DNA from 2 places in the Ruminococcus champanellensis 18P13 genome. Region 1 is predicted to be linked to the other one. Evidence: a T-box and tRNA genes for the amino acid it is inferred to sense, from the RefSeq annotation. Region 1 holds a T-box; the other holds one or more tRNA genes.

Evidence for each region. A T-box is a leader RNA that pairs with one kind of tRNA and senses whether it is charged. The one in region 1 lies ahead of tyrS (tyrosine--tRNA ligase), so its partner is inferred to be a tRNA-Tyr.
Region 2: it encodes a tRNA-Tyr, which carries the amino acid that the T-box ahead of tyrS (tyrosine--tRNA ligase) is inferred to sense. The anticodon was not compared.

Annotation. Positions count from the first base shown of each region.
Region 1 is NC_021039.1:955,816-971,719, forward strand. Features, by position in the region: gene RUM_RS12565 (leucine-rich repeat domain-containing protein) at 1-749, shown strand, start outside; RNA gene ssrS (6S RNA) at 860-1,047, opposite strand; gene RUM_RS04210 (DUF1292 domain-containing protein) at 1,114-1,467, opposite strand; gene RUM_RS04215 (hypothetical protein) at 1,640-1,900, shown strand; gene RUM_RS04220 (hypothetical protein) at 2,617-3,549, shown strand; gene lepA (translation elongation factor 4) at 3,570-5,372, shown strand; gene RUM_RS04230 (hypothetical protein) at 5,392-5,712, shown strand; gene hemW (radical SAM family heme chaperone HemW) at 5,709-6,806, shown strand; gene tyrS (tyrosine--tRNA ligase) at 6,922-8,139, opposite strand; T-box leader at 8,184-8,409, opposite strand; gene RUM_RS04245 (DUF6055 domain-containing protein) at 8,481-11,171, opposite strand; gene miaB (tRNA (N6-isopentenyl adenosine(37)-C2)-methylthiotransferase MiaB) at 11,615-12,982, shown strand; gene RUM_RS04260 (YlbF/YmcA family competence regulator) at 13,006-13,425, shown strand; partial or broken gene mutS (DNA mismatch repair protein MutS) at 13,511-15,904, shown strand, end outside.
Region 2 is NC_021039.1:321,561-337,464, forward strand. Features, by position in the region: gene rnpA (ribonuclease P protein component) at 73-432, shown strand; gene yidD (membrane protein insertion efficiency factor YidD) at 429-695, shown strand; gene RUM_RS01420 (YidC/Oxa1 family membrane protein insertase) at 719-1,861, shown strand; gene jag (RNA-binding cell elongation regulator Jag/EloR) at 1,970-2,941, shown strand; gene mnmE (tRNA uridine-5-carboxymethylaminomethyl(34) synthesis GTPase MnmE) at 3,006-4,370, shown strand; gene mnmG (tRNA uridine-5-carboxymethylaminomethyl(34) synthesis enzyme MnmG) at 4,490-6,382, shown strand; gene rsmG (16S rRNA (guanine(527)-N(7))-methyltransferase RsmG) at 6,366-7,073, shown strand; gene RUM_RS01445 (ParB/RepB/Spo0J family partition protein) at 7,192-8,004, shown strand; gene RUM_RS01450 (ParA family protein) at 8,141-8,938, shown strand; gene RUM_RS01455 (ParB/RepB/Spo0J family partition protein) at 8,952-9,785, shown strand; gene serS (serine--tRNA ligase) at 9,865-11,145, shown strand; tRNA gene RUM_RS01465 (tRNA-Thr) at 11,265-11,340, shown strand; tRNA gene RUM_RS01470 (tRNA-Tyr) at 11,358-11,442, shown strand; gene RUM_RS01475 (DUF2500 domain-containing protein) at 11,502-11,900, shown strand; gene typA (translational GTPase TypA) at 12,025-13,845, shown strand; gene RUM_RS01485 (potassium channel family protein) at 13,900-14,547, opposite strand; gene RUM_RS01490 (hypothetical protein) at 14,600-15,184, opposite strand; gene RUM_RS01495 (hypothetical protein) at 15,197-15,778, opposite strand; gene RUM_RS01500 (hypothetical protein) at 15,789-15,904, opposite strand, start outside.

The sequences.
Region 1 (15,904 bases):
TCCTGATGCCTACGGACGGTGTGAAATACACGGTGCTGGAGGATCAGACTGTGCGGATCGATCAGATTTCTGTAAAAAGTACGGGGATCACGATTCCAGCCCGCATTGAAGGAATGCCTGTATCTGCGATCGGCACACGGGCGCTGAAGGGCTTGTCCAGCGTGACAAGCATCACCCTGCCCAATACCTTGACCAGCATCGAGGATTATGCGTTCATGAACTGCACCAGTCTTTCCGGCTGCAACATTCCCGCAACCGTTACCCGGATCGGCAGCAATGCCTTTTACAACACCAAGCTGTCTTCCAACTGGAAGTCCAGGGAGTTTGTAATACTGGGTGATGGGGTGCTGTATCAGTACAACGGCAAGGCTCAGGAGATCACGGTGCCGGATACTGTCAAGGTGATCGGCGAAGGGGTATTCGCTTATCAGACAAACCTGCAGAAGGTCATCCTGCACGAAGGCTTGACTGAGATCGGAGACGGTGCGTTCCTGTATTGTCAGAGTCTTGCAAGCGTGGAGCTGCCAGATACGGTGACATGCGTGGGCAATGCTGCATTCAGCGGCTGCACCGGTCTGAAGCGGTTCACCTGCGGTACGGATCTTGCACTGATCGATGAATATGCGTTCTTTGACTGCACCATTGAGCTGTTCCGGGGCGAGGATGGCTCCTATGCGCAAGGCTATGCCAAGGACAACGGCTATACCTTTGAAATCCTTACAAAGGAAGAGCCGGAGACAGATGCATAAGCTCAACCGGTTTATACTGAAAACGGATCCGATACCAGTTGATATCGGATCCGTTTCGCTTTGAGAGATAAAAAACAGGTCAGCCGCAGATGCAGCTGACCTGATTTCTTTTAAAGACCGCCTTGCCGTCGTGTCGTGTATAAAACCCGCACGAAGCAGGTGGGTATCCGCCCGGAAGTCTCTCGCTCCCTTCGTCCACCGAATGGTGGGAGGTCTGCAGTCCCCAGCCGGAGCTGAATTCCCTTTTAAAAAGTGTTGGATTATAAAAGCGACTCTGATTCGAACAAGGCAGAAAGGTTGGAACCTTTTCGTTAAGGATAGTATACCACAGTGGGGTCAAAAATGCAAGTGTAAATTTTGTGGATTAATCCTGGTGATCGTGACCGCAGCAGCCGCAATCGCAGCCGTCATCCTCACAGTCGCAGTCATCGTAGATCTCATCCAGACGCTTGAGGAACAGCTCGCCGATCCGGTCGAACTCATCATCGTCCTCAATGGAAACCAACATTTCCTCTCCGTCCACCATATCGGACTTGAGGATCACCAGCTCTCCGTCATCCTCGATCATGGATTCCGGATCAGCCTGGTAGGGGATCAATGCGAAATACCGCTGGTCATCCACTTCCATTACGTCCAGCATTTCAAAGGTCTGCTCGTTGCCGTCTTCGTCCACCAGTGTGTACAGATCCGGGGTGTATTCATTCATTTCTTCAGACATTCTAAACTCCTTCTGTCGGAACTCCGACGGTTTGTATGGATGGCTTAAAAGCCCTCGTACATTTTCATTTTACTACGCCAATATGAAAAAGTCAAGCATCAAATTGTTAACGTGATATTAAACAAAAAATCCGAAAAAAATTTCAAATTTCTATTGACAAACGCTAAAAGCTGTGGTATTATATACTCAAGGAAAGAGAAAGACGGTAGATCAACCAAGTAAGCGCAGTGTCAAAGCTGCCAACGACAAAGAAAAGATCAATCCTTTCAATGTACAAAAGTTTACCGTGATTTTTCTTCACATCCGTTTCCGTCAGGGTTCGGAGCAACTGCTCCGTTTCGGAAACAATCAGATGACAAAGGAGTTGAGCCCGATGGATCAGGCAGAGCAGCAGTTATTGGCTATCATTGATGGCTCAGGTGCACAGCGCTGAGACGCCGGATGACCAAGAGGGAAGCACACATAAATATTCAGTGAATCTTCCATAGTATTGAAAGAATAGATTCCGGTTCACAGCCTATGACTGTATGCTAAAACGGACACAAACGCTAATTCTTCAATGATTAGCCAAAACTAGCAACGTCAAATGATGGGGCCTTTGGAGCGGATGCTCCGGTTTACAGACCTTGGGTCTTTGACATAGATTGCTAGATCAATTATGAAAAGGTGGTTCCAATGAGACACTGAGTTTTCGCACAAGCACCAATGCTGATGAAAAAGGTGGTACCAATGTACGATTACTGATTCTTCTAAGCGCAAGGCGCTGATCTCACAGGAAGGATATCGGTGGAGGCCAATGGAAAATTAACGTTTTGAATATCCAGTTACGTTGATAGAATACGTACAAGGAGTGATGCAGAATGAAATTCATGCAGCATCGACCTGACGCAGGGAAGCAAACGTAAAGGGGTGAGTCCAAAGGGTAATTTCGCTAAGTGATGAAAGTCGCTTAAACATTTGGATTAAAAACAGAGGGAGGATTTCGTATCCTCCCTTTTTGTATTCTGGCGCAATTTCTGTGAAAAATACGCTAAGGCTATTGAAAAAATAATTTGCGTATGGTATAATAAACAATGCTGAAAAGGCAAATAAACGAGCAGAGGAGCATGGCAGAACACGTTGTGCCCTCTTTTTTTAAGGAGAATCCCAATGGCAGAGCAGGACAAGAAAGCAGAAGAAATCACCGGGCATGAACCGGAAAAGCAGGCCGGCGGGGAGAAGAAAAAGGGGAAAAGTCTGTTTGAAACCGCCCGGGAGCTGGAACAGGCGGAACGCCGGAAGCAGGAGCTTGCGGAGCGGGAGCACCAGAAGCAACAGGCTGAGGCGGACTATAAGGAACGGGAAAAGTACGGGGAACAGCTGGAAGCGGATAAGCGGGAATTGATCCGCCTGAAGCAGGGGATTGCTTCAGACAGCGATACCATCTTTGAAGAAAAGCAGGAGAAAAGGCATTACACCCTCCGGCAGCGGATCGGGAATTTCTTTTACCACAATAAGTGGTGGCTGGGAATCGCCGCCTTTTTCGCCGTTGTCATCGGCGTGCTGATCTACGACGATGTGACCACGGTGGAGCCGGACATGATTATCCTGCAATTGTCGGCGGATTCGGAGCTGGCACTGCGCACGGAGGGTACGGCGCAGTATTTTGAGCAGTTTGTGCCGGATCTGAACGGGGACGGACAGGTCAAGGTGGCTGTATACTGCATTCCGGTTACGAATGATCCCAACAACAGTACCAACTACTACAACGGGGACAGCTCCAAGCTGGTGGTGGAAATGCAATCCAGCTCTGCTATGCTGGTGCTGGCGGACAGCGCATGCAAGGACACCATTATGCCGGAGCAGACATTTCAGGATCTGTCCCAGCAGTTTTCAGACAATCCGCTGGTCAGCGGCTACAGCTTTGATCTGACCAAGACGGACTTTTTAAAGAAGATCGGGTATGAGGGAGAACTGGATGACCTGTATCTGGGCATTCGCAAGGTGCAGAAGCTGATGTTTGCCACGGAAGAGAAAATGCAGGCAAGCTACGATCAGGCTTTCCCCGTACTGGAACAGGTCATCAGCGACCTGTCTAAATAAGCAGGCATGGAGGTAACACCTTGGCAAACCAGAACATTCGCAATTTTTGCATCATCGCACACATCGACCACGGTAAGTCCACGCTGGCAGACCGGATCCTGGAGAAAACCTATACGGTTGCTGCCCGGGATATGGAGGAGCAGCTGCTGGACAATATGGACATCGAGCGGGAGCGTGGCATCACCATCAAGGCACGGGCGGTGCGGCTCAATTACCGGGCAAAGGATGGGCAGGAGTACTGCTTCAATCTGATCGACACACCGGGTCATGTGGATTTCAACTACGAGGTATCCCGTTCCCTGGCAGCATGCGAGGGTGCGATTCTTGTGGTGGACGCATCCCAGGGTATTGAAGCCCAGACCCTTGCCAATACCTACCTGGCACTGGAGCATGACCTGGAACTGGTGCCGGTCATCAACAAAATTGACCTGCCCTCGGCAGATCCGGAACGGGTGAGTGCAGAGGTGGAGAAGGTCATTGGCATTCCTGCCATGGACGCACCCCGGATCTCTGCGAAAATGGGCATCAACATTGAAGAAGTGCTGGAGCGGATCGTCACGGACATTCCGGCACCCGAGGGGGATCCGGCTGCTCCCCTCCAGGCACTGATTTTTGACAGTTATTATGACGCATACAAGGGCGTTATCATCTACATCCGGGTGAAGGAGGGCACGGTGCGCATCGGGGACAAGATCCGGCTGATGGCTACCGGGGCGGAATTTACGGTGGTGGAAACCGGTTATATGAATGCCACCAATCACATCAACACCGGGGTGCTGGAGGCTGGCGAGGTTGGCTACATTGCCGCATCCATCAAGAGCATCGGGGACACCCAGGTGGGGGATACAGTGACCAATGCGGAGAATCCCTGTGGGGAGCCTTTGCCCGGTTACCGGAAGGTGAACCCCATGGTGTTCTCGGGTATTTATCCGGCGGACGGCGCCAAGTACGGGGATTTGCGGGATGCTCTGGAAAAGCTCCAGCTGAACGATGCGTCCCTGAGCTTTGAACCGGAAACCTCCACTGCCCTGGGCTTTGGCTTCCGCTGCGGTTTTCTGGGATTGCTGCACATGGAGATCATCCAGGAACGGCTGGAACGGGAATACAATCTGGATCTGATTACCACTGCTCCCTCCGTTGTATACAAGGTGAATCTGACGGACGGTCAGACTGTTATGGTGGACAATCCCTGCAATTTCCCCGATCCGGCGCTGATCGCTTCTGCGGAGGAGCCTATGGTGAAGGCGGATATTCTGGCTCCTTCGGACTATGTGGGTAACATTATGGAGCTTTGCCAGGAGCGGCGGGGTACTTTTAAGAATATGGAATACCTGGACGACAGCCGGGTGGATCTCCACTATGAGCTGCCTCTGAATGAAATCGTCTACGACTTCTTTGATGCCCTCAAATCCCGCACCAAGGGCTATGCTTCCTTTGATTACGAGCTGCTGGGGTATGCCCAGTCCCGTCTGGTGAAGCTGGACATCCTGCTGAACGGGGAAGTGGTGGATGCCCTGTCCTTTATTGTCTTTGCGGATGCCGCATACAACCGGGGCAGAAAGATTGTGGAGAAGCTGAAGGAAAACATTCCCCGTCAGCTGTTTGAGGTTCCCATCCAGGCTGCCATCGGCGGCAAGATCATCGCCAGAGAAACCGTCAAGGCACTGCGGAAGGACGTACTTGCCAAGTGCTATGGGGGCGATATTACCCGGAAGAAGAAGCTGCTGGAGAAGCAGAAGGAAGGCAAGAAGCGTATGCGTCAGCTTGGCTCCGTTTCCGTGCCTCAGAAGGCATTTATGAGCGTGCTGAAGCTGGATGAATGATGCTGTAAGAGGTGTGACCATGAGTATTTACGATTGCCCCCACTGTGGGGAAAAGACCTTTAACCCTTTGACCAAGGCGTTGGCAGGGCCTATGAATTCCAAGGGGAGAGCCTGCAAGGCATGCGGCGGAAAGTGCGTCAACGGACAAGCCTCAGCTGTGATCCGTATGATCCTGTCCCTGCTGATGGGTGCGGCGGTGCTGGCGTGTATTCTGTGGATCGAAAGCACTGTGACTGCCATGCTGTGCATTCTGGGGGCAGTGCTGCTGTATGTTCTGCTGACCGGACTGGTCAATGCATTTTTCTTTCCGCTGATCAAAGCGGTGCGCCGGGACGCATGAGTACCCCGGCTGGACTGTATGTGCATGTGCCCTTTTGCGCAGTGAAGTGCCCATACTGTGACTTTTACTCCAATCCATACCGGCGGGAGCGGGCGGAAGCCTATGCTGCCCGGGTTGCGGAGAACCTTGCCGCATACCCGGCGGAGCTGTCGGTGGATACGGTGTATTTCGGAGGGGGGACTCCCTCCATTTTGCCGCCGCCGCTGCTGGGTCAGATGCTGCATGCTGCCCGCCGGCGGTTTTCTCTTGCTGCGGACACGGAGATCACTCTGGAGGTGAACCCACTGACCGCCACCCCTGCCGCCCTGGATGCCTGGAGGGGACTTGGCGTCAACCGGCTGTCCTTTGGTATGCAGTCCGCTGTGGATGCGGAGCTGCACCGGCTTGGCAGACGGCATACCGCCGCCCAGGGGATTGCCGCAGTGGATCGTGCGGCGGCAGCGGGCTTTCAGAATATCTCCTGTGACCTGATGCTGGGCACGCCGGGGCAAACCGGAGAGAGTCTTGCACAGTCCCTTGCGGTGTATGCCCAGTTGCCCATTGCCCATGTTTCCGCCTATCTGCTGAGTATCGAGCCGGGCACCCCCTTTGACACGGAGGCAATGCGCAGCCAGGTACCCGATGGGGATGCAGCGGCGTTGCTGTATGTACAGATGGCGGAATGCCTGGAGCAGCATGGGTTCCGGCAATATGAGATCTCCAACTTTGCCCGTCCCGGCTTTGAAAGCCGGCATAATCTGAAATACTGGCAGTGCGTGGATTACATCGGCATTGGCCCGGCGGCGCATTCCTGCTTCAACGGCAGACGGTATGCGGTGCCCTCGGATCTGGACGGTTTTTTGCAAGCACCCCGTCAGCAGGAGATCCTGACGGACGAGGAACCCTATACCCCGGAGGAGCGGGTCATGCTGGGTCTGCGGCTGGCGGAGGGCATCCGGCAGCAGGACTTTTCAGAAAGCTGCTGGGCAGGACTGCTGCGCCGGGCAGAGCCTTTGCAAAGGGCGGGCATGCTGTGGATAGAGCCGGATCGGATCCGGCTGACCCGGCAGGGCTTTTTAGTATCCAACAGCGTGATTTGCAGTTTGGTGGAGTAAAGCTGGCTGGATGGCTTTGCGCAATATCTGCCATACATCCCCTGTGTGGTGTTGCCTAAAAGAACAGGGCAGGTATCCTTTCGGACACCTGCCCTGTTTGCTGTGACAGCAGAAATCAGCCTTCCATAACCACCTTGTGGAATACCTTTTTGCCCTTGCGGATGATGAGTTCCCCCTCCGGCTGGAGCATGGTCTGGGGATCGGTGATTTTTGCGTCATTGACGCTGATGCCCCCCTGCTGCACCAGTCTGCGGCCCTCGCCGTTGGACGCTGCCAGACCGCACTTCACCAGCAGAGTGAGAATGCCAATGCCGCCTTCAGGTATATCCTCCCCAGACAGGGTGGTAGTGGGCATATCTGCACTGTTTCCGCCGCTGAATACCGCCTTTGCCGCAGTATCCGCCTTATTGGCTTCCTCCTCGCCGTGCACCAGCTTGGTCAGCTCGTATGCCAGCAGCTCCTTTGCCTTGTTGAACTGGGCACCTTCCATATGCTGTTCCATATCCTCGATTTCCTCCACCGGCACAAAGGTCAGCATCTTCAGGCACTTGATCACGTCTGCGTCGTTGACATTTCTCCAGTACTGGTAGAACTCATAGGGGGAAGTCTTAGCAGGATCCAGCCATACAGCGCCTTTTTCCGTCTTACCCATTTTCTTCCCCTCGGAATTGAGCAGCAGGGTAATGGTCATGGCATAAGCGTCCTTGCCCAGCTTCTTGCGGATCAGCTCCGTACCTCCCAGCATATTTGCCCACTGGTCATCTCCGCCAAACTGCATATTACAGCCGTAATCCTGGAACAGGCGGTAGAAGTCGTAGGACTGCATAATCATGTAGTTGAATTCCAGGAATGTGAGCCCCCGCTCCATTCTCTGCTTATAGCATTCAAAGGTCAGCATCTTGTTGACGGAGAAGCATGCGCCCACGTCCCGGAGCACGTCCACATAGTTGAGATCCAGCAGCCAGTCTGCATTGTTTACCGCCAGCGCCTTGCCCTCGGAAAAATCAATGAACCGGGACATCTGCTTCTTGAAGCATTCGACATTGTGCTCAATGGTTTCCCGGGTCATCATCTTCCGCATATCGGTCTTGCCGGACGGATCTCCGATCATGCCGGTGCCGCCTCCCAACAGAACGATGGGCTTGTTGCCCGCCATCTGGAGTCGCTTCATCAGGCACAGCGCCATAAAGTGGCCTACATGCAGGGAATCTGCGGTGGGGTCAAAGCCGATGTAGAAGGTTGCTTTGCCGGCGTTGATCAGTTCCTTGATCTCCTTTTCATCGGTGAGCTGTGCCAACAGCCCTCTGCGTTTCAGTTCTTCAAATAACGTCATATGATCGCTCCTTTACATAATAAACGTCCCCTGCCGCCGCAGCGACAGAGGACGAATTGACTCGTGGTACCACCTCAGTTTATTCTGCATAAAGCATGCAGAACCTCGGACAGGATAACGGCTGTGAACCGTATGCCCCTACCCGACCGGGTGCAGCCTTCAGGACATCCGCTCAGAGGTGTATTCACGGGGCATCCGCATCTCCTCGCACCAAACGGAGACTCTCTGACCGGATGGGAATCCGCTACTTCTTCTCGTCAAAGCGTTTTCAAGTATCATACCACATATTTTTCAGATTGTCAAGCCATGCGGCTGGTTTTACGCAGGATTGCCGGACGGGTTTATGCTCGCTGTTCGCTGAGCATCCGGCGCATCAGCACCAGATCCTTTGCATCGATCACGCCGTCCTCGTACAGGTCTCCCTGCTGCCAGTCGGTCAGCGTGCCGCCCCGGATCAGATACTTCTGCATCATAACCAGATCCGCAATACTAAACTGTCCGTCTGCGTTTACGTCGCCCCGGATGCCGGATACGCCCGGATCCGTATCGTCCGCTGCTTCACTGCCGGAATAGGTGATCTGGGGCTCTTCCACTTCCTTGAAATAGAAGTTCATGTAATCCACAGCGCCCTTGAAGTTCCGGTCCGTCATGCCTTTCCCAAGGAATGCGTAATCGTCCTGGGCTGCGCTCATAACAGCCAGAGGCGTCAGCGAGAGTCTGTTGCTGTCAGCCTGACTGCCGTTGATCAGCAGGGTGCCCTTGCCGTCTATAATGCGGATGGTGATCTTGCTCCATTCTCCCTTGACAAGCGGCGCAGAAGCGGTAAGATGCTCCGTGGTCTGCCCGTCAGTGATGGTCAGCTCTGCCACGCCGTTTTCATTGCAGGGGGTGAATGCCATGTATGCGGTTTCATCACCGAACCAGAACAGATTCTGCTTGGCGGTGCCGCCCTTCCACAGCGCTGCCAGGCTGATCTGCAGATCCTTGGAACGGATCACCGTATCGTCCAGCATCACATAGTCGTCCGCTCCGTCAAAGGACAGCACGCCGTTGGCGGAGGTGCGCTGGCTTTCCCACTGGGCGCCCTGCTGCAAAGCGTTTGTTGCCGCATAGGTATCCTGTGCCCAGGTGTCGGTCTTCTCTGTAAAGGTGTAGCCCGCCAGGATTCCGTCCTCCGTGTCGTGCCAGCCGTAATCATCCAGCCAGCCAAAGCCTACACCGCTGTTTTTGGTTTGTTCATTGGAGTAGTCGCCGTCAACGATTGCCTGACCGGAGTAGCTGCCCTTGCCGTACAGGTAGGCATTGCCCTTGATAACCGCATTGTCGCTGACGGTCACTGCCTCCGCCAGAAACGCCTTTTGCAGGATCTTGGCGTTGCCGGACACTTTACAGGAGTTGGAGACTACCGCACTGTCGCCGATGAGGACATTGCCGCTGAGGGCCACGCTGCCGAATACCCAGCCGTTGTCATAGATCATGCCGCCGCCGTCTACCACTGCGTGACCGCTGATGATGACCTGATCCGATGCGGTGACGCTGTTTGCCACAATGGCATGATCCTCCACCCGCACGTTGCCGGTAAGCGTGGCGTTGCCCAATACCATAGCGTCCGGGCCAACATAGACAGAATCGGCAACAGAAGCACTGTCAGCCACCCAGCCGCCGCCGTTGGCATGTATATGTCCACTACCCTTGCTGTAGCCGCCGGACTGCTGCACCTGTGCGCCGGTGAGCTTCACTGCGTAGGGATAGCGCTGCCGCTCCGTGCCGGTTTTATAAGAAGAAACATTGTCCTTATGGAATGCGTTGATATCATACAGATCCTTGGGGGTACCGGTGACAGTCAGGTATGCGGAAACTGCTCCGTTGGCGGATACGGTCATGCGTTCACCGCTGTCGAACAGATCAGAGTAATGCTCGTTGCCCGCTTGATCGACCGTGACGATGCATGCCCGCCAGCCGGCGTTGCTGTCATTGGAAAGGCCCTTCAAGTCCACGGAAATGGTATCTCCGGTGATGGTCAGAGGCATAATGTTGATACCGGACTGCATGGGAGCCTCCTCCTGGGGAGACTGAAGCCAGCCGTCCCCGTTGTCCTCCAGCACAGTGTAGAACAGATTCCAGAAGAAGGGGGATTGACTGAGTTTGCTTTGGAACTGACTGCGGTATGCGTCTTTGGCACCGAAATTAAAAGTCGCCATGCGCTTTGCGTAATGCCCCAGTACGTCCTGTGCGTCCGTGCCGAACAGGCGTGTGATGGTGTCAAAGGGGTATTCACCGGGCTGCGCCTCGGAAATCAGGCGCTTGACCGAGTCGATACCCAATCCGCTCAGATTGTCCGGGTTGTAGGACATATACACCAGGAATGGCCATACCTCATAGTAATTCCGTCCGTGGGGCAGGGTCAGGCTCAGATTGCGGATGTATGGCTCAAACCAGCAGGTCTGGGTGGTGCCGTCGTAGTATTCGCTGCCCAGATACATTTCCCGGAACCAGTTTGCCAGCGGCTCCCACCAGGCACCGGTAATGTCCTGATCTACCCACGCCTTCTGGTGAAGGGTCACTACATGACCGAATTCATGGGCGATGGTCAGTTCGTCCAGCATGGCGTTGGGGCTGATGATCTCGATCCCGTAGCCGTCCTCCGCACTCATGAACGCCCAGCCGTCCGGGTACTGATCCAGACCTGTATAGGTCAGGTATACGTTGGTTTTATACTTTTGGGTGCTGTTCCCGTACATATCCACATTCAGGTTCTCCATACTCAGGTACTGGGTGTAGCACTGCCAGAGCTTTTCGTAATCCGCCAGATTCCGCTGTAAAAATGCGTCATTGACCTGACCGGTGGTGTCGTTGTTTCCGTAGAAAATAACGAAATGCTCGGATTCCACATAATTTGCGGTGGTACAGTAGCCCCATTTGTCACGGATCAGATACGCTTCGTCCGCGGCAAATACGCTTGTGGGCATCAGCTGGAGCATGGATGCTGCCAGAATGCCGCTGGTCACAATTGCTGTTGCTTTGGTTTTCATAACCTTTCTCCCCCTGTTTCATGCGGACAGCATGGCGCTTGCTCTGTGATTATGCGCAATGCTGCCTTTGTGGTCCGCTGCGTTGCGGATGATACTGCAGGCACAAGCAGGCAAGCCTGCCCAGCGCAGAATGGTATTCGGGCAGCACTTCGTAAACTTTGCGTGGTGCTGCCCCGGCTCGTACACTGCATTGTACGCTGCGAAGAATACACGCACTTTATTGTAACTGATCATTCATACAATGTCAATGATTATTTATAACACAGTTCATGATTTATTGTGATATTTTCATGAAACGCCGCACAAAGACTATGTGGCGCTGTTTTATAAATATATGAAAAACAGGGGCTTGAAAAAAAGACGCAGATGTGGTATGCTATATCTTGTGTAGGTGTTTGTATACAATACCTACTTATGCAGACCCGAAGGAAAGGAACACAGGTATGGAACAGGAAATCCAGACAGTCCGGGAACGGCTTGCCGCATCCGATGAACAGCCCCTTGCCATGGTGCAGAGCTTTGGCTGTCAGCTGAATATGACGGACGGAGAGAAGCTCAAGTGGTTGTTGCTGTCCATGGGCTATGGCTTGACAGAGGAACCGGAGCAGGCGGATCTGATCCTGCTGAATACCTGTGCAGTGCGGGAGCATGCGGAGGATCGGGTGTTCGGACACCTGGGACAGTTAAAGCCCTATAAGCAGAAAAAACCAGGGCTTATTATTGGACTTTGCGGATGCATGACGGCGGAGGAGCCTGTTCGGGAAAAGCTGAAGGCATCCTACCCCTATGTAAATCTGGTGGTGGGTACCGGGGCGCTGGAGCGCCTGCCTGCGATGCTGCTGGAGATCCTGGGGGGAAAAAAGCACAGTGTGGACGCTACCGTCCAGTCCGCCCCCTCCGAGGAGCTGTCCCAGGTGCGCAGCTGCTCCTTCAAGGCGTCCGTGCCCATTATGTACGGCTGCAACAATTTCTGCACCTACTGCATCGTGCCCTATGTGCGGGGCAGGGAGCGGAGCCGGGATCCGAAGATTATTGAGCGGCAGGTACGGGAACTGGTATCCCAGGGCTGTAAAGAGATCTTCCTGCTGGGGCAGAATGTAAATTCCTACGGGAAGGATCTGCCGGATGGCATCCGCTTTCCGGAGTTGCTGCGTCGGCTGGATGCCATTGAGGGGGAGTATTGGATCCGATTCATGTCCTCCCATCCCAAGGATGCCACGCCGGAGCTGATCGACGTGATCTGTAACAGCCGGCATGTGGAAAAGCATCTGCATCTGCCGGTACAGAGCGGCAGTGACTCGATCCTGCATGCCATGAACCGGTGCTACACGGTGAAGAAGTATCTGGAAACGGTACGGTATGCCCGTTCCCGTGTGCCGGATTTTGCGCTGACCACGGATATTATCGTGGGATTCCCCAACGAAACAGATGAGGAATTTTCTGCGACTCTGGGTTTGCTGGAACAGGTGGGGTTTGATAATGTATATTCCTTTATCTACTCACCCCGCAGCGGCACCAAGGCGGCACAGATTGCGGATCACACCCCGGCGCAGGTGAAAACTGTCCGGATGCAGCAGCTGCTGGCGCAGCAGCGTGAAACCTCCACAAGGCTGTACCGGCGGTTTCTGGGCAGGACGATGCAGGTGTTGTTTGAAGGGGTCAGCCGCAAAGGCGAACCCTGGCTCACCGGGAAAAGCACAGAAGGCGTGATCGTGGAAGCAAAGGGGGATCCCTCCCGGATCGGAACCTTTGCGGACGTTCACATAGAGGAAACGAAAAATTGGGCAGTGCTGGGAACGATCCTGGACTGACCCGAAGATAAGGAGTCTTTGAAATGGAAAACGAACAGATGGATATTATTGCAATGACCAGAAAGCTGGGAGCTATGCTCCAGCAGGATGACCGGTACACCGCATATCACCTGGCAAAGCAGGCAAATGACCAGGACGAGGATCTGCAGAAGCTGATCGGGGAATTCAACCTCAAGCGCATGGAGCTGAACTCGGAAATGTCCAAGCCGGACAAGGACCGGGACAAGCTGACCGCTCTGGACGGCAAGATCAAGGAGCTGTACGGTCAGATCATGGCAAACAAAAACATGGCGGTATTCAACAACGTAAAGAATGCCATGGATGAGCTGCTGTCCCAGATCAATATGATTATTACCATGAGCGCCAACGGCGAGGATCCGGCAACCTGCTCCGTGGAGCATAGCTGCGGCGGAAACTGCAGCAGCTGCGGCGGCTGCCACTAAGGACGGCGCCGTATAACGGCAATACACCCAAGCGGCGGTCATATTCTTATGACCGCCGAATCCAATTATGAAAGGGCTTTCTGACATGGAGATCGACACCACAAAATTATCCCCTATGATGCAGCAGTATATGGCGGTCAAGAAGAAATACGGCGACGCCATTCTGTTCTTCCGTCTGGGAGATTTCTACGAAATGTTCTTCGATGACGCTGTGCTGGTATCCAAGCTGCTGGAGCTGACCCTCACCGGCAGGGACTGCGGTCTGGAGGAGCGTGCCCCCATGTGCGGCGTGCCCTTCCACAGCAGCGAGATCTATATCAAACGGCTGATCGGACTGGGGTATAAGGTGGCGATCTGTGAGCAGATGGAGGATCCTGCCCTTGCCAAGGGATTGGTGGAACGGGACGTGATCCGGTTGGTGACGCCGGGTACCCTCATCGAAAGCAGTATGCTGGACGATGCCTCCAATAACTTTCTGGGGGCTGCATACAGAACCGGGGACAGCGTTACCCTTTGCTTTGCGGACATTTTCTACCGGAGAGGTGTCCATGCACACCCTGGAGGGCAAGCAGCTGGAGGGGGATGTCATCAACCTTCTGTCCCGGTATACCCCGGCGGAGCTGCTGTGCAACGAAGCCTTTGTGCAGCTGGGAGGCTGCGGGGAATTTGTGAAGAACCGGCTTCACTGCATGCTGACCCTCCGGCAGGATAGCTGCTTTGATCCGGTGCAGAAGCGGCAGATCCTCTGCACCCAGTTTTCCGTGGAGGATCCGGCGGTGCTGGGTCTGTCGGAGGATGGGCAGGACTGCGCCTGTGCCTGCGGCTTGTTCGATTACATTGCGGACACCCAGAAATCCCTGGTAGGCAGATTTACGGATATCCGCATCCAGGGGCAGAATGCGGCGATGGGGCTGGATCTTACCGCCCGGCGGAATCTGGAGCTGACGGAGACCCTGCGCAGCGGAGAACGCCGGGGCAGCCTGTTGTGGGTGCTGGATCGCACCGGTACCTCCATGGGCAAGCGTCTGCTGAAAGGGTGGCTGGAGCAGCCCCTCATCAGCCCTGCCCGGATCATGGAGCGGCTGGACGCTGTGGAGCAGCTTTGCAAGAAAAGCGCCGTGCAGATGGAGCTGAGCGAGATCCTCCGGCAGGTGTACGACCTGGAACGGCTCATGACCCGGGTCATGTATAAAACCGCTACCCCCAGGGATCTGAAATCCCTGTCGGTGACCGCATTGCAGCTGCCGGCGCTGAAGGCACAGCTGGAGCTGGTGTCGGATTCCAAGCTGCTGGCACGGCTCAACAACCACATTTCCACCCTGGAGGCGGTATCCGACCTGGTGGAAAAGGCGATCGTCGAGGAGCCGCCCATTACCGTGAAGGACGGAGGGGTCATCAAGGACGGGTTCCATCCGGATCTGGATCAGCTGCGGAGCCTGATGGGCGGCGGTTCGGATCTGATTGCCCAGATTGAGCAGCGGGAGCGGGAATCCACCGGCATCAAGGGGCTGAAGATCGGCTTCAATCGTGTGTTCGGCTATTATCTGGAGGTCACGAAATCCTACTACGATCTGGTGCCCGCCCACTACATACGCAAGCAGACCCTGGCAAACTGTGAACGTTTCATCACCGAGGAGCTGAAGAATGCGGAAAACACCATTCTGGGCGCCAAGGAAAAGGCGCTGCGGATGGAGGCGGAGCTGTTTGCCCAGGTGCGGGATTTCCTGGCGGGACAGCTTGCCCAGGTGCAGGAAACCGCCGTATCCGTGGCGGCGGTGGATGTGCTTTGCTCCTTTGCAAAGGTTGCCCAGGAGAACAACTACACCAAGCCGGAGATTGCCATTGACGGGGTCATCGACATCAAGGACGGCAGGCATCCGGTGGTGGAGCAGGTGCTGCAAGAGGAAGTGTTTGTGCCCAATGACGTGTACCTGGATCAGAAGGGCAGCCGCATGGCGATCATTACCGGCCCCAATATGTCCGGTAAGTCCACCTACATGCGGCAGGTGGCGCTGATTACGCTGATGGCGCAGATCGGCAGCTTTGTGCCTGCCAGGTACGCCAAGATCTCGGTGGTGGATCAGATCTTTACCCGGGTAGGCGCATCGGACGACCTGGCAGCAGGTCAGAGTACCTTTATGGTGGAAATGAGCGAGGTTTCCGCCATTCTCAAGTATGCCACCAAGCACAGTCTGGTGATTCTGGATGAAGTGGGACGGGGTACCTCCACCTTTGACGGGGTCAGCATTGCCCGTGCTGTGGCGGAGTATATCGCCAACAGCCGGCTCATTGGCTGTAAGACCTTGTTTGCCACCCACTACCATGAGCTGATTGCCCTGGAGCACAGCGTGGAGGGTGTGCGGAATCTGAGCATTGCCGTGAAGAAGCATGGGGACAGCATCCGCTTTTTGCGGAAGATCGTGCCAGGCGGCGTGGATGACAGCTACGGCATTGATGTGGCGAAGCTGGCAGGGCTGCC
Region 2 (15,904 bases), 630 kb from region 1:
TTAGGCGGCGTTTCGCTGCCTGCATTTGATGAAATTCCCAGAAGAACGCGGAATTCTGAGAAAAGGAACTGTATGCTTCACACGGTAATGTTAAACCAGAATAAGGACTTTCTTGCCCTGTACAAACGGGGGGTCTGTATCCCCCTGCGGCATGTGGTGCTGTATGTGCGCCGCAACCGCTTCGGCTTTAACCGGCTGGGTGTAACGGCTGGCAAGAAGCTGGGCAATGCCGTCTGCCGGAATCGTGCCAAGCGGCTGATCCGCCAGGCGTATCGGGAAACGGAGGCGCTGCTGCCCTGCGGCGTGGATCTCGTGATCGTTGCCCGGTCCTCTATTTTGCAGATTAAGTCGCCGGAGCTGACCGCCCTGCTTGCAGGGAAGGGTCTGCGCCAGTTACAGGCGGCTGCCGCACGGGATCCCCAGAAGCAATGAAACAGACGGCGATGCTGCTGATCCGGTTCTACCGGAAGGTGATTTCTCCCCTGCTGCCCCGTTGCTGCAAATACTACCCCTCCTGTTCCGCCTATGCCCTGGGCGTGCTGGAGCGGTTCGGATTTCTCCGTGGCTCCTGGCTCGCCATCTGGCGGCTGCTGCGGTGCAATCCCTGGAGCAAGGGCGGATTCGATCCTGTGCCGCAGAAGTTTGATATTCTGGGGAGGCATACGCCGGCGGATTTTCCGCAAGACGATGAGTAAGGCGAGTGCCACAGGAGGTCAATTTGTTCGATTTGATAGCGATCCCACTGGGTTGGATCATGAAAGTGGTCTACGAGGTGGTCAAGGATTACGGCTTATCCATTATTATCTTTACCCTGATTATTAAACTGCTGACCTTCCCGGTCAGCTACAATCAGCAAAAGAACATGGCAAGAATGCAGGTCATCAACCCCAGGCTTGCCAAGCTGAAGAAAAAGTACCCCAACAATCCCCAGAAGGTGCAGGAGGAGCAGTATCGCATCTACCAGGAGGAAGGCATCAACCCCATGGCAAGCTGCCTGCCCACTCTGTTGACCATGCTCATCATCATGGGCGTGTGGCGTGTGGTATGCTGTCCGTTGACCCACATTCTCGGCCTTGGCGGGGATGTGTCCCAGGCGCAGACCCTGCTGACGGACTGGCTCACCCAGAACAGCATTACGGAAAAGGCGTTGTCCTCCCGTCCGGAGCTTGTGATTTTGAAATATGCCAAGTCCAACCCGGATATTTTCAGCAGCCTGCCCGGCTTTACTGATACCATCCACGGCTTCAACAACACGGTGCTGCGGCTGATCGACCTGGGCGCACAGCCCTCCCTCAGTCCGGATGGGGGCTGGACGGCAGCGAATCTTGCCCTTGCCAGCATTCCCTTTATCTCCGGTCTGCTGCAGTTGGGCATGACCATTTACACACAGGTTCGCCAGAAGAAAATGAACCCGGATGCTCCCAGCATGGGGGGCATGAACGCAATGCTCTACATTATGCCCATTTTCTCCGTAGTGCTGGCGTTCTCCATGCCTGCCGGCGTGGGCTTCTACTGGGTATTCTCCTCCCTGTTCAGTCTGATCCAGACTGTGGCGCTGAACCATTACTTTACACCGGAGCGTTCCGCCCGGATCGCCGCAAAGGCAAAGGAAAAGGCAAGCCGGAAAAAGCCCGGGCTGTACCAGAAAATGATGGAACAGCAGCAGGCTATGATGGCGGAGCAGAACGGGGATAACCGCCGTGCTGTGATGCAGCGGAGTGCCGCCAACCGTGTGGATTACTCCGACGAGGAGGAAGCTGAAGGCATGAGCCGTGCCGAGCTACAGGAATACAACCGGCAGCGGATCAACGAAGCCAGAAAGCGGATGGAAGAAAAGTATTCCAATGATCAAACCGAGTAAACCGTCAATACCGCACAGCTTTTGTGCGGTGTTGTCATACATACCGGACATATTATTCTGAAAGGGGGGAGATGGCGCCGCCCAGCGGATACGCCATCTATCATCGGTATGATTGAGATTTTTACAGCAAAAACCGTGGAGGAAGCCCAGGAACAGGCAGTCAGCGCATTCGGCGCACCGGCTTCCCAGATCCGGTTTGAGATCTTAGAGCAGCCACGCCGGGGTCTGTTCGGTAAGCTCAAGGGCGAGGCAAGAGTCAAGGCAGAGTACGAGCCCATGATGCAGCAGACTCCCGTCCGGGAAGCGCCAGCAGCCCCTGCTGCCCCCGTACCCCAGCAGCCTGCGGCACCGGCAGAAGAACCGGCCGTGCAGCCTGACGCAGTACCCGTTGCGGAAACTGTTCCGGAAACCCCGGAGGCAGTCCCTGCGGAGGAAGCTGCCCCTGCGGAATTGACAGAGGAGCAAGCCGCAAAGGCAGAGCATGCAAGAAGCTACGTTGCATCCATCCTCCGGAGCATGGGTCTGTCGGATGCATCCACTATGACAGTCACCGAAAGCGGCGTGACCCTGACCTTTGACGGGGATGGCAGCGGTACCATCATCGGCCGCCGGGGGGAGACCCTGGATGCCCTTCAGTACCTGGCTTCCATGGTTTCCAACAAGGGGGACAAGGAGTATTTCCGGATCACCATCGACAGCTGCGGCTATCGGGAAAAGCGCCGCAAGACGCTGATCGAGCTTGCCAAGAAAATCTCCAAGAGCGTGCTGCGCACCGGACGATCCACCACCCTGGAGCCTATGAACCCCTATGAGCGCCGGATCATTCACTCCGCAGTGTCGGAAATTGAGGGCGTCACCTCCCATTCCACCGGTGAGGAGCCTTACCGGAAGGTCATCATCTCCAGCACCAACCCCCGGAAGGGCGGCGAGCGCCGGGGCAGAAACGACCGTGACCGCCGCCGGAGAAATCCGGAAGGGCCGAGAAAGCTGGATCTTGCCACCAGCTTCGAGAAGGACTACAAGCGCCCCAAGCCGGAGGATGAACTGAACGCCGGCTTGTACGGAAAAATCGAATTTTAAGCGGACTTCGGTTCGCCGAAAACGGGCGGCACTTGCCGTCCATTTTTGTGTAAAGGAGCAGCCTATGTCAACCATTGCAGCCATCTCCACCCCCAACGCCGTGGGGGGTATCGCCGTGATCCGGGTTTCCGGCCCGGATGCGCTTACCGTTGCGGCGCGTGTGTTCACCCCTGCCAACGGCAAGCCTGTGTCCGGCATGGCGGGCTATACCTGTGCATACGGCACTGTCCTGGATCAGGATGGAAACCCGGTGGATGACGTGGTTCTGACGGTGTTTCGTGCGCCCCACAGCTACACCGGGGAGGATACGGCGGAGCTGTCCTGCCACGGGGGACTGTTCCTGTCCCGGCAGGTGCTGCGGCTTTGCTTTGCCGCCGGGGCGGAGCCTGCCCAGCCTGGAGAATTCACCAAACGTGCTTTTCTGGCTGGCAAGCTGTCCCTGACCCAGGCGGAATCCGTCATGGATCTGATCTCCGCCCAGGGGGATGCACAGCTCCGGTGCGCCCGTTCCCTCCGGGAGGGGGCGGTGTTCCGCCGGATCCACAGCTGTACGGATCAGTTGGTGGTGCTGCTCAGTGATCTGGCGGCATGGGTGGACTATCCGGAGGAGGACATTCCCAGCGTGGAACCGGATGCTCTGGACGCATCCCTTACCGCTCTGCATGCAGACCTGTCTGCCATTGCATCCACCTACGACTATGGCAGGATCCTCCGGGAAGGCATCAATACGGTGATCGTGGGGCGCCCAAACGTGGGTAAATCCACGCTGATGAATCGGCTCAGCGGCTTTGAGCGGAGCATTGTCACGGATATTGCCGGTACCACCCGGGATGTAGTGGAGGAAAGCGTGCGGCTGGGAGATCTGACCCTGCGGCTGTCGGATACGGCAGGATTGCGGGATACTCCCGACCGGATCGAGCAGCTTGGGGTGGAGATCGCTTATCGGCGGCTGGAGGAGGCGGAGTTGATTCTGGCGGTGTTCGACAGCACTGCTCCCCTGCTGCCCCAGGATCGGGAACTGATTTCCCGGATCGGAAAGCGCCGGGCGGTCGCCATTTGCAATAAAAGCGATGCAGGATCCTCTCTGACCCCGGATGAACTGTCCGCCCACTTTGCCTATGTGATCCCCATTTCCGCAAAAACAGGGGAGGGCATGGAACAGCTCTCGTCCGCCCTGCATGCTCTGTTCCTGTCGGATGCTCCCGACCCCCAGGCTGGGGTACTATCCAACGAGCGGCAGAAGCTGTGTGTGGAGCGTGCCATGGAGCACATCTCTGCTGCCATTGCCGCCGTTCGTTCCGGAGAACCTCTGGACTGCGTTACCGTGCTGCTGGATGATGCGGCGAATACGCTGCTGGAGCTGACGGGAGAGCGAGCCACAGAGGCGGTTGTAGAACAGGTTTTTGCAAGGTTTTGTGTCGGGAAATGAAAATGTTCCACGTGGAACAGTGTAAAACATGCGCAGAAGAAATTGTTCCACGTGGAACAATGGAGAACAAGATCAAAAAATGTTCCACGTGGAACATTTCACAGTTTGGAGTTGAAAACATGGAGGAACCACTGGGATGCTATGAGGTGATCGTGATCGGTGCGGGGCATGCGGGGGTGGAAGCCGCTCTGGCATCTGCCCGGCTTGGATGCCGCACCGCAATGTTCACCATCTCCCTGGATCAGATTGCAAATATGCCTTGCAATCCGTCCATTGGCGGCACCGCCAAGGGGCATCTTGTCCGGGAGATCGACGCCCTTGGGGGCGAAATGGGCAAGGCGGCGGATGCAACCTTTATTCAGAGCCGGATGCTGAACCGGGGCAAAGGCCCGGCTGTTCACAGTTTGCGTGTGCAGGCGGATCGGGTCGCCTACCACTGTTACATGAAGCAGGTCTGTGAGCAGGAGCCAAATCTGGATATCAAGCAGGGCGAAGTCGTGGAGATTCTAACTGAAAACGGTGCCGTATGTGGCATTCGGACTCGTCTTGGCACTGTGTATGCTACCCGTGCTGTTGTGATTTCCACAGGAACCTATCTGCGGGGACTGATCCATGTGGGAGAAGCGTCCTACCAGAGCGGGCCGGATGCGGCATTGCCCAGCATCCAGCTTTCGGAGAGTCTCCGGGCCTTGCATGTTCCTCTGCGCCGGTTCAAAACTGGTACGCCCTGCCGTGTGCATCGCCGGAGCATCGACTTTGACAAGCTGGAGCGGCAGGACGGAGATCCGGACATTGTCCCGTTTTCTTTTGCCAGCGATGCTTCCCGCATGCAGAACCGGGTCAGCTGCTACATCGCCTACACCAATGCTCAGACCCACGCAGTGATCCGGGCGAACCTGCACCGCTCCCCCATGTATTCCGGCAGAATCGAGGGCGTTGGCCCCCGGTACTGCCCCTCCATCGAGGACAAAATCGTCCGCTTTCCGGACAAGGAACGACACCAGCTGTTCGTCGAGCCAATGGGGCTGAACACGGATGAATACTACCTGCAGGGCATGTCCTCCTCCCTGCCGGAGGAGGTGCAGCTGGCGTTTTTGCGCACCATTGTTGGACTGGAGCATGTGGAGATCATGCGGCCTGCCTATGCCATTGAGTATGATTGCTGTGATCCCACCGCCCTTTCTCCTTCTCTGGAGTTTCGTGGTCTGCATGGTTTGTTTGGCGCCGGTCAGTTCAATGGCAGCTCCGGGTACGAAGAGGCGGCTGCGCAAGGGCTGATGGCAGGTATCAACGCCGCCCGGCTGGTGCAGGGTAAGGAGCCTGTGATCCTAGATCGGGGCACCGCCTACATCGGCACTCTCATCGATGATCTGGTTACAAAGGGCTGCAACGAGCCATACCGGATGATGACCTCCCGCAGTGAATATCGCCTGATTTTGCGCCAGGACAATGCGGATCAGCGCCTGTCCCGGATCGGCCATAGCATCGGGCTGCTGTCGGAGGAGCGATATGCTGCCCTGCGTGCCAAGGAAACCGCCATTTCCCGGGAGATCAAGCGGGTGCAGCACTGCAACATTGCTCCTTCGGATGCTTTTGCGGATTTTCTCACGAACCATGGTACAACGCCTCTTACAACCGGCTGCAAGCTGGCGGATCTGATTCGTCGCCCCCAACTGGGTTACAGCATGCTGGCACCCTTTGACCCGGATCGACCCGTACTTCCGGAGGATGTGGGGCAGCAGGTGGAACTGGAGATCAAATATGCCGGGTATATCGAAAAGCAGCTGGCGCAAGTGGCGCAAATGCGTGGCTTGGAGGAAAAGCTACTGCCAAATGATGCAGATTATAGCCAGGTTCGGGGACTGCGGTTGGAGGCGGCGGAAAAGCTGAATCGTCAGCGACCTATCAACATCGGCCAGGCAAGCCGGATTTCCGGGGTATCCCCGGCGGACATTTCCGTGCTGCTGGTCTGGTTGTCGCAAAGGGGGAAACAAAATGCTGCCGAAGTATGAGCATGCAAAGACGCTTTTTGAGGGGTACGAGCTGGAGCTTACCCCCGAATGCTACGAAAAACTGGACTGCTACGCCTCGTTTCTGGTGGAGTATAACGAAAAGGTGAACCTGACCGCTCTGACCGCTCCGGAGGATGTGCTGATCAAGCATTTTCTGGATAGCATGCTGTTGACGAAGTACATAGAAATCCCCTTGGGCGCAGCCCTCATTGATGTGGGCACCGGTGCCGGATTCCCGTCCGTGCCCGTGTTGCTTTTACGGCAGGATCTGCATGTTACCCTGCTGGACAGCTTGAACAAACGAATCGTTTTCTTGCAGCTTTTGGCGGAAAAACTGGGGCTGGAGGTTCGGTGTATTCACGGACGCGCAGAGGAAGCAGCCAGAAAGCCGGAGTTGCGGGAGAAGTTTGATGTGGCGACTGCACGGGCAGTGGCGGCATTGCCTACCTTGGCGGAATATTGCCTGCCCTTTGTGAAGCCCGGCGGCATGATGATTGCCATGAAAGGTCCCTCCGAGCATGCTTCGGACGGTGCTCGTGCTGCGCAGTTGCTTGGGGGTGAAAGTCCCAGGGCAGTGGATTACACCCTACAGGAGGATGCAAGGCGGTTGATCTGCATCCGAAAAATATCGCAGACTTCAACCAAATACCCTCGCAACAGCGGTCAGATCAAAGCAAAACCCTTGATTTAACCTCCGGAAATGTTGGGAAATCCGCTTATTTCGTTGAAGTAAGCGGATTTTTGTATTGGAAATGGGGCATATTTTCTGCTACAATTGGCTTACGGACAACCGTGGAAAGGAGCAGAAAATGGGGACATTTCTAGGCTTTACAAGAGAAAAGAACACAACGAGGGTGATCCAGGTCGCACCGGAGGAGATTTTGCCGAATCCGCATCAGCCCAGGACGGAGTTCGAGGAGGTGGAAATTCTCTCGCTGGCGGAAAGCATTCAGCAGAACGGCCTTTTGCAGCCACTTTCCGTGCGGAAGCTGCCGGATGGGTACGAGCTGATCGCTGGGGAGCGCCGGCTCCGGGCTGCCAGGGAACTTGGGTTGCCAACCGTGCCTTGCATCGTTTTCGACGTTTCGGATCGAACATCTGCTATTCTGTCACTGGTGGAGAATATTCAGCGGCAGAATCTGAATTTTTTCGATGAGGCAGCAGCTATCCAGCGGCTTATCGCCTCTTACGGCATGACCCAGGAGGATGCGGCAGTGAAACTGGGCAGAGCCCAAAGTACCGTTGCGAACAAGCTGCGCCTGCTGAAAATCAGTGAACCCCACCGGGCTCTGATTTTAAAGTATGGGTTGACGGAACGGCATGCAAGAGCGCTTCTGAAGCTCTCCTCCCTGGAGGATCGTGAGACGGTGCTGCAGCAGGTCATCAAGCGAAATTTGAACGTGGAGAAAACCGAGCAGTTGATAGCCGATCTGCTGCATCAGCAAAAGGAACGGGAAAGCTATCGCCAACGCAGCCCGTTTTTTCAGAACGTGCGTATTTTCGTAAATACGATCCAGAAGGCCGTAGAGACTATGCAGGCAGCCGGAATCCAGGCTGATGCACGGAAAATCCAGCACGATGATTTCGTTGAATATCGTGTCTACATACCGGTTGTGAAGTAATTGTTCCACGTGGAACAATTATAACCGGTCTGCATGTTCCATGTGGAATGTTCCACGTGGAACATTTTTTTGCAAACACCTTTACAAGACCGCCTCCACATGCTATAATAGTATTGAAATGGAAGGAGGCGGTAAGATGGCTCGCATTTTTGCGGTCGCAAATCAGAAGGGCGGCGTTGGAAAAACCACAACGGTTGTAAATCTTGCTGCATACCTGGGTTCCCGGGGCAAAAAAGTGCTCTGTGTGGATATCGATGCCCAGGGCAATACCACCACTGGATTTGGCATACAAAAAAAGGGTCTGGAGGTGTCCTCCTATGATGTGCTGCTTGGAAAAGCACGAATCCAGGAGGCGATCCTCGACAGCGAGTTTTCCAATGTAAGTGTTGTGCCGGCTGTTTCAGCACTGGCTGGCGCCGAGATCGAAATGATCGAGCTGGATAACCGGATGAATCGGTTAAAAATGCAGTTGCTCACCTGTCGGACGGACTACGATTTTGTGTTTATCGACTGTCCCCCGTCCCTGAGTTTGATGACTCTGAACGGCCTGGTGGCATGCGATAAGCTGATTATCCCCATGGAAGCCGAGTTTTTTGCACTGGAGGGTCTGTCCCAGCTGTCAGATACCATGCGGATCGTTCGATCCAGGTATAATCCCGGGCTGGATATCCAGGGAATCCTGTTTACCATGTTCGATGCACGGCTGAATTTATCCAATCAGGTTGTGGATGAGGTGGAGCGATACTTTCCGGGAAAGGTGTTCCAGACAAAAATACCTCGGAATGTGCGGCTCTCTGAGGCACCCAGCCATGGCAAGCCGGTAATGTATTACGATAAGAGCTCAAAGGGCGCAGAGGCGTATGAGCTGTTGGGGCACGAGATTCTGGGTGAACCTCTGGTGATTCAGCAGAAGCGGCGGCTTTTTGGGCGTTAGAAAGGAGTAGGCTATGGCAAAAGGCGGTTTGGGACGGGGCTACGAGACCTTGTTCTCGGACAACACGACGGAAGTACATAATCTTTCCACTTTGCGGGTGGCGGAGATCGAGCCAAACCGGGAGCAGCCCCGAAAATCCTTTGATGATGGGGCAATTGCTGCACTGGCTGATTCCATTCGGGAGCATGGCATGATCCAACCAATCCTTGTGCGCCCGCTGGAAAACGGCTCCTACCAGATTGTAGCCGGTGAACGGCGCTGGCGGGCAGCCCGGATGCTGGGACTGGAGGAAGTGCCGGTGACGATCCGAGCAATGTCCGACCAGGAAACCATGCAGATTGCACTGATTGAGAATTTGCAGCGAGAAAATCTGAACCCTATTGAGGAGGCCCAGGGATACCAGGAATTGTTGGATCAGTTTGGTATGACCCAGGAGTGCATCGCCCAGATCGTGGGCCGATCCCGGTCGGCGGTGGCAAACTCCCTGCGGCTTTTACAGTTGCCGGGGCAGATTCAGCAATATTTGCAAGAGGGATCCATCACCACCGGTCATGCCAAGGCGCTGGCTGGCTTTGCGGATGAGGAAGCCATGCTTGCATGCGCTGCACGGGCGGCGGACGGTCAGCTGACTGTTCGTGCCATTGAAAAGCTGGCGGCAGCACCCAAGGAGCACCTGCTTCAGCCGGATCGGCGCCGGGACAGCTACTATAAGGAGATGGAGCTGAGCCTGAGCAGCAGTCTGGGCAGAAAGGTGAAGGTGGATCAGGGCAGAAAGAAAGGGATGCTGATTCTGGAGTACTATGACAAGGACGATCTTGCAACTCTTGCAAAAAAATTGACTGAGTGAAAGCACGCAACACTGCGGTTTGCATGGTGTGAAACAAAATTGTTCCACGTGGAACAAATTCAATACAGGAGAGAAAATCATGATCGATATAAAGTTGATCCGGACAAATCCGGAACTGGTGAAGGAAAATATCAAGAAGAAATTCCAGGATGAAAAGCTCCCCCTGGTGGACGAGGTTGTGGAATTGGACAAGCAGTATCGTGAGACGAAAGTCAAGAGCGATGCACTGCGGAACCAGCGAAAAACCATCAGCAAGGCGATCGGCGGGCTGATGGCAAAAGGACAGAAGGAGGAGGCGGAAGCCAGGAAGGCGGAGGTTGCGGAGCTTGCAAAGGAACTGAGCGAATCTGAGGCGATGGAAAACGACCTGGAGGCACGGATCCGGAAGATTATGCTGGTGATCCCCAACATTATTGACGATACAGTGCCCATCGGCAGGGATGACAGCGAAAATGTGGAGGTGGAGCGCTTCGGGGATCCCTTTGTACCGGAGTTTGAAGTCCCCTATCATGTGGATATCATGGAAAAGCTCCACGGCATCGACATCGACAGTGCCCGGAAAACCAGCGGAAACGGCTTCTACTATCTCTGCGGTGACATTGCCCGGCTCCATTCCGCCATTCTGTCCTATGCCCGGGACTTCATGATCGATCGTGGCTTTACATATTTCATCCCCCCTTACATGATCCGCAGCGACGTAGTCACCGGTGTTATGAGTTTTGCGGAGATGGAGGGCATGATGTACAAGATCGAAGGGGAGGATCTGTACCTGATTGGTACCAGTGAGCATTCCATGATCGGTCGGTTCATCGACACCATCCTGCCGGAGGAGTCCCTGCCCCAGACGCTTACCAGCTATTCCCCCTGCTTCCGGAAGGAAGTGGGCGCCCACGGCATTGAGGAGCGTGGCGTATACCGGATTCATCAGTTTGAAAAGCAGGAAATGATCGTGGTCTGCAAGCCGGAGGACAGCAAGGCGTGGTTCGTCAAGCTGTACCAGAACACAGTGGACTTCTTCCGGAGCCTGGATATCCCGGTACGCACTCTGGAGTGCTGCTCCGGCGACCTGGCGGATCTGAAGGTCAAGAGCATCGACGTGGAGGCATGGTCCCCCCGTCAGAAGAAGTACTTCGAGGTAGGCAGCTGCTCCAATCTGGGGGATGCTCAGGCACGGCGGCTCGGCATCCGTGTCAAGGGCGCAGACGGGGAAAAGTACCTGGCGCATACGCTGAACAATACGGTGGTCGCACCGCCCCGGATGCTCATTGCGTTCCTGGAGAACAACCTGAATGCGGATGGTTCCGTCCGGATTCCGGAGCCGCTCCGGATGTATATGGGCGGCAAGGATGTTATTCGGTAAATCAATTATCTTTCGAGGCATGGGGTATTCCGTGCCTCGAAATTTTTTTGAAAAAATCGAAAAAAAGGCTTGACAACCACTGCGCCGTGTGATATAATATTTTATGTTATCACGCTAGTGCTGGTGTAGCTCAGTTGGTAGAGCAGCTGATTTGTAATCAGCAGGTCGGGGGTTCGAGTCCGTCCACCAGCTCCATCAACTGCGTAATATATGGGGGAATTCCCGAGTGGCCAAAGGGGGCAGACTGTAAATCTGTTGCTTCTAGCTTCGATGGTTCGAATCCATCTTCCCCCACCAATACCCAGAAAAACTCCGACATCAAATCGGAGTTTTTTCATTGTCAGCGGAGGTAAGCTATGCACCTGCCTGTAACGCCCTGTCTCATTGCCTGGGGCAGTCTGATCCCACTGCTGGTGGTTCTGCTGTTCGGATGCTTTCTTGCCGGCAGTCTGATCCTGTCCAGGCGGCGGGAAAAGCGCCGGATTCCGGCACCGCCCGCATCCCACGCATCCGGGGAGCCTGAATCCCTGCATGCGGTGGTCATCGGCATGCGCTGCGGCGTGCTGAAAACCGGCACAGCCCAGTCCCCCGACCATCTGAACGCCTTCGAGGCGGAATTTCTCCTGGACAACGGCACCAAGCGTGTGCTGTTTGTGGACGAGGACACCTACGAGGGTCTGCAAGAGGGTCTGTCCGGCACTCTGGTGATCCAGAACGGGTATTTTCTTGGCTTTGAGCCGGATTGGTTCATGTAATCGCCTTGCAAAGCGCAAGGCTTTTCTTATGCCCAAACGAAAAGGAAATTTGAACATATTCAACAAAAATTGTGTATAAGTATTGTGGAGTATCACTGCTCCGCAACAGGAAAGGATGACCATTATGGTAAGAAACGATCTGCGGAATATCGCCATCATCGCCCACGTTGACCACGGCAAAACCACCCTGGTGGACGAAATGCTCAAGCAGGGCGGCGCATTCCGGGAGAATCAGAATGTAGCGGAGCGTGTCATGGACAGCAACGACCTGGAGCGTGAGCGGGGCATCACCATTCTGGCGAAGAACACCTCCGTATGCTACAACGGCATCAAGATCAACATCATCGACACCCCCGGTCATGCGGATTTCGGCGGCGAGGTGGAGCGTGTGCTGAACATGGTGGACGGGGTGTTGCTGCTGGTGGATGCGGCGGAGGGCCCCATGCCCCAGACCCGGTTTGTGCTGTCCAAGGCGCTGGAGATGGGTCACAAGATCATCATCGTGGTCAACAAGATCGACCGGCCGGATGCCCGTCTGGACGAGATCGGGGACGAGGTGCTGGAGCTGCTGCTGGAGCTTGACGCCAACGATGAACAGCTGGAAAGCCCCATCCTGTTCTGCTCCGGCAGAGCCGGCACCGCCTCCCTGAGCCAGTACGAGGAGGGCGAGGATCTGACTCCCCTGTTCGATACCATCGTCAACTACATTGAACCGCCCCAGGGGGACGAGAACGCTCCCCTGCAAATGCTGATCTCCTCCATCGACTACAACGAATATGTGGGTAGAATCGGCATTGGTAGAATCGAGCGGGGCACCGCCCGGGTGGGACAGGCAATCACCGTAGGGGATTACCACGAATCCAGAAAGCCTTACAATGCGAAGCTGGTGACCCTGATGCAGATCCAGGAGCTGAAGCGGGTACCGGTGGAAACTGCCACAGTGGGGGATATTGTATGGGTCAGCGGCATCGAAAACATCACCATCGGGGACACAGTCTGTGAAAACGGTGCCTTTGAGCCTCTGCCCTTTACCAAGATCAGCGAGCCTACGGTGGAAATGACCTTCTCCGTCAACGACAGTCCCCTGGCAGGTCGGGACGGCAAGTTCGTCACCTCCCGTCAGCTTCGTGACCGGCTGTTCAAGGAGCTTCTGAAGGATGTTTCCCTGCGGGTCAGCGAAACCGACTCCACGGACTCTTTCCTGGTGGCAGGACGGGGAGAAATGCACCTGTCCATCCTCATCGAAAACATGCGCCGGGAGGGCTACGAGCTGGCAGTGTCCACCCCCCGTGTATTGTTCCGGGACGATCACGGCAAGAAGATGGAGCCCATTGAGCGGCTGGTCATCGACGTGCCGGAGGAGAGCGTAGGCAGCGTTATGGAGAAAATGGGTACCCGGAAGGCGGAGCTGCAGTCCATGCATCCCCAGGGCAGCCGCATGCGTCTGGAGTTCCTGATTCCTGCCAGAGGTCTGTTCGGCTATAAGAGCGAATTCCTCACCGATACCAAGGGGGAGGGCATCATGAGCAGCGTGTTCGAGGGCTACGAGCCCTACAAGGGGGATATCCCCCGCCGCAGTGTTGGCTCTCTGGTATCCTTTGAAACCGGCGACTCCGTCACCTACGGTCTGTATAACGCCCAGGAGCGGGGCAATCTGTTTATCGGCGCCGGCGTGCCCGTATACGAGGGCATGGTGGTGGGTCAGTCCCCCAAGGGGGAGGACATTGTGGTGAATGTGTGCAAGCGCAAGCACCTGACCAATACCCGTGCCAGCGGCAGCGATGACGCACTCCGGCTGGTACCCCCCATCAACCTGAGTCTGGAGGATTGCCTGGAATTCCTGGCGGATGACGAGCTGCTGGAGGTCACCCCCAAGAATCTCCGGATCCGTAAGCGGATCCTCAGCAATACCCAGCGTGCCAAGAACCGGGCAAAGGTCATCTGATCTTCCGGCATGAATGAAGCCGCATCACAGAGCCTGTGATGCGGCTTTTTGCGCTTATAAGTGAAAGTATTTTTGCAGCGCCTTGTATTCTCCCAGCACCAGCATGGTCATCTCCCCGGTCAGCACCGTGTCCGGATTGATGTTCACGTTGATGTGCCCGTTCTGCTTGATGGCGGCAATGTTGATGTTGTACTTTTTCCGGATATCCAGCTGTCCCACGGATTTTCCACGCCAGCCCTCCGGCACCTCCACCTCGAAAATGGCGTGTGAATCGTCCACCTCAATGTAATCCAGAATGTGATCCGCCGTATAGCGAATGGCAGTCCACTTTGCCATCTGCTCCTCCGGATACACCACCTGATCCGCCCCGTTCCGCAGCAGGAACTTTGCCTGTACGTCCCGTTCCGCCCGGGATACCACCAGCTTTGCTCCAAGCTCCTTTAACAGGGAGGTGGTCTCCAGAGAGTTCTGAAAATCGTGGCTGATGGTGACGATGCATACGTCAAAATCCCCCACGCCAAGACTGGACAGAAAGGCTTCACTGGTGCTGTCCCCGATCTGGGCATTGGTCAGAAAGGGCAGCGCCCGGTTCACCCGTTCCTCGTTCCGATCCACCGCCAGTACCATATGCCCCAGTGCGTGCAGCTCCTGGGCAATGTGCCTGCCGAACCGACCCAGTCCCACCAATAGAATATTTTTCACCTGTTTGCATCCTCCTGCTTGTTTTCAACATTCCACATGTGGAAAAGTGGAATCACCCGAATACATAATACGTTCCGTCCGCTTTTGCCTTTGCCAGGATCAGTTCATTGTCCTGCACCAGGGTCTGCTCCTCACCGGCGTTGTCGAATCTCACCTTCAGCGTGAACAGGATCACATGGTTCTCCTCCATGGCGTCCTGGATATCCTTCTGAAATTCCGCCCCGAATATGCCTTCCATGGAGGAAAAATAGCTGTCCAGGGATTCCTCCGCCGCATACTCCATTTGCAGACTGGTGATCTGATAGCTGGCATGCCCCTCCCCCAGGAATCCGGCACAGCGCTTCCGGAAGGACTGCTCCATGCCGTACTGGTAATTGGTTTGCAGCATCTGCTCCATGTGTTCGTAATACACCGGGAAGATGCATGCCTTGTAGGCGTCAAAATCCTGATCCTGAATGGCTTGGAAGTACCGCTCCGTGACTGCTGCGCAATCCGGATCCAGTGTCTCCTTGTCGTACAGCACCTGCATCTGTTCTGCCGCCTCTGTGGTGGCAGGGGTACTGTCGCTGCTGCCGCCGCCGCATCCTCCCAGCAGCAGGGCTGCTGCCAGCACCGCCGCAAGCATGCCTCGTTTCATGCTGCTTCCTCCTTAGGATCCCCACTCCAGAGCCAGCAGATAGCTGTCTCCGTTCTGGATCACATACACTGCGTTGTTTTTCATAGTATAGCTTCTGCCGCCCTCCAGGGCTTCGATGGTCACATTGCTGTACACGGTGGCATAGCTGACCCAGTAGGCGCTTGCCCGCTTGTTCCACAACTGGTTGGACACCTGATCCAGCTTCTCCGCCACCGCCTTGGCAGCCTCATCGCATGCTACCTGGGTGATGTCCACCTTTGTGACCTTGTAGTCGCCCCCCACCAGATCCGCCGTCTGGCTGTACAGGGCACTCAGCAGCATGTCATAGGTATATCCGGTCTGCTGCCAGTACTGCTCCGTATACGCCAGGTATTCGTTGCACAGCAGGCTCTTGTACAGCGCCGCATCCTTTTTCTCCACTGCGTAATACACTCCGGCAACCTGCTTTGCAGCCTCCGGCACGATCTTGCTCTGGTCAAAGGTCACGGCAATGCCCTGGTACTCCAGGCTGCCGCCCTCCTCTTTTTTGCCGCATCCGGCAAGCATGGCGCAGCACAGCGCCACCGCCATGGCTCTGACGAATTTCCCCTTCATGCTTCTCCCCTTAGTTGTAGATCAGGTACCACTGATCGTCCACATGGAACAGGAACAGCACCTGTCCATCCTTTTTGGTCTGGGTTTCCAGCCCCACAATGCCGCTGTCCGCCGGGGTCAGATATA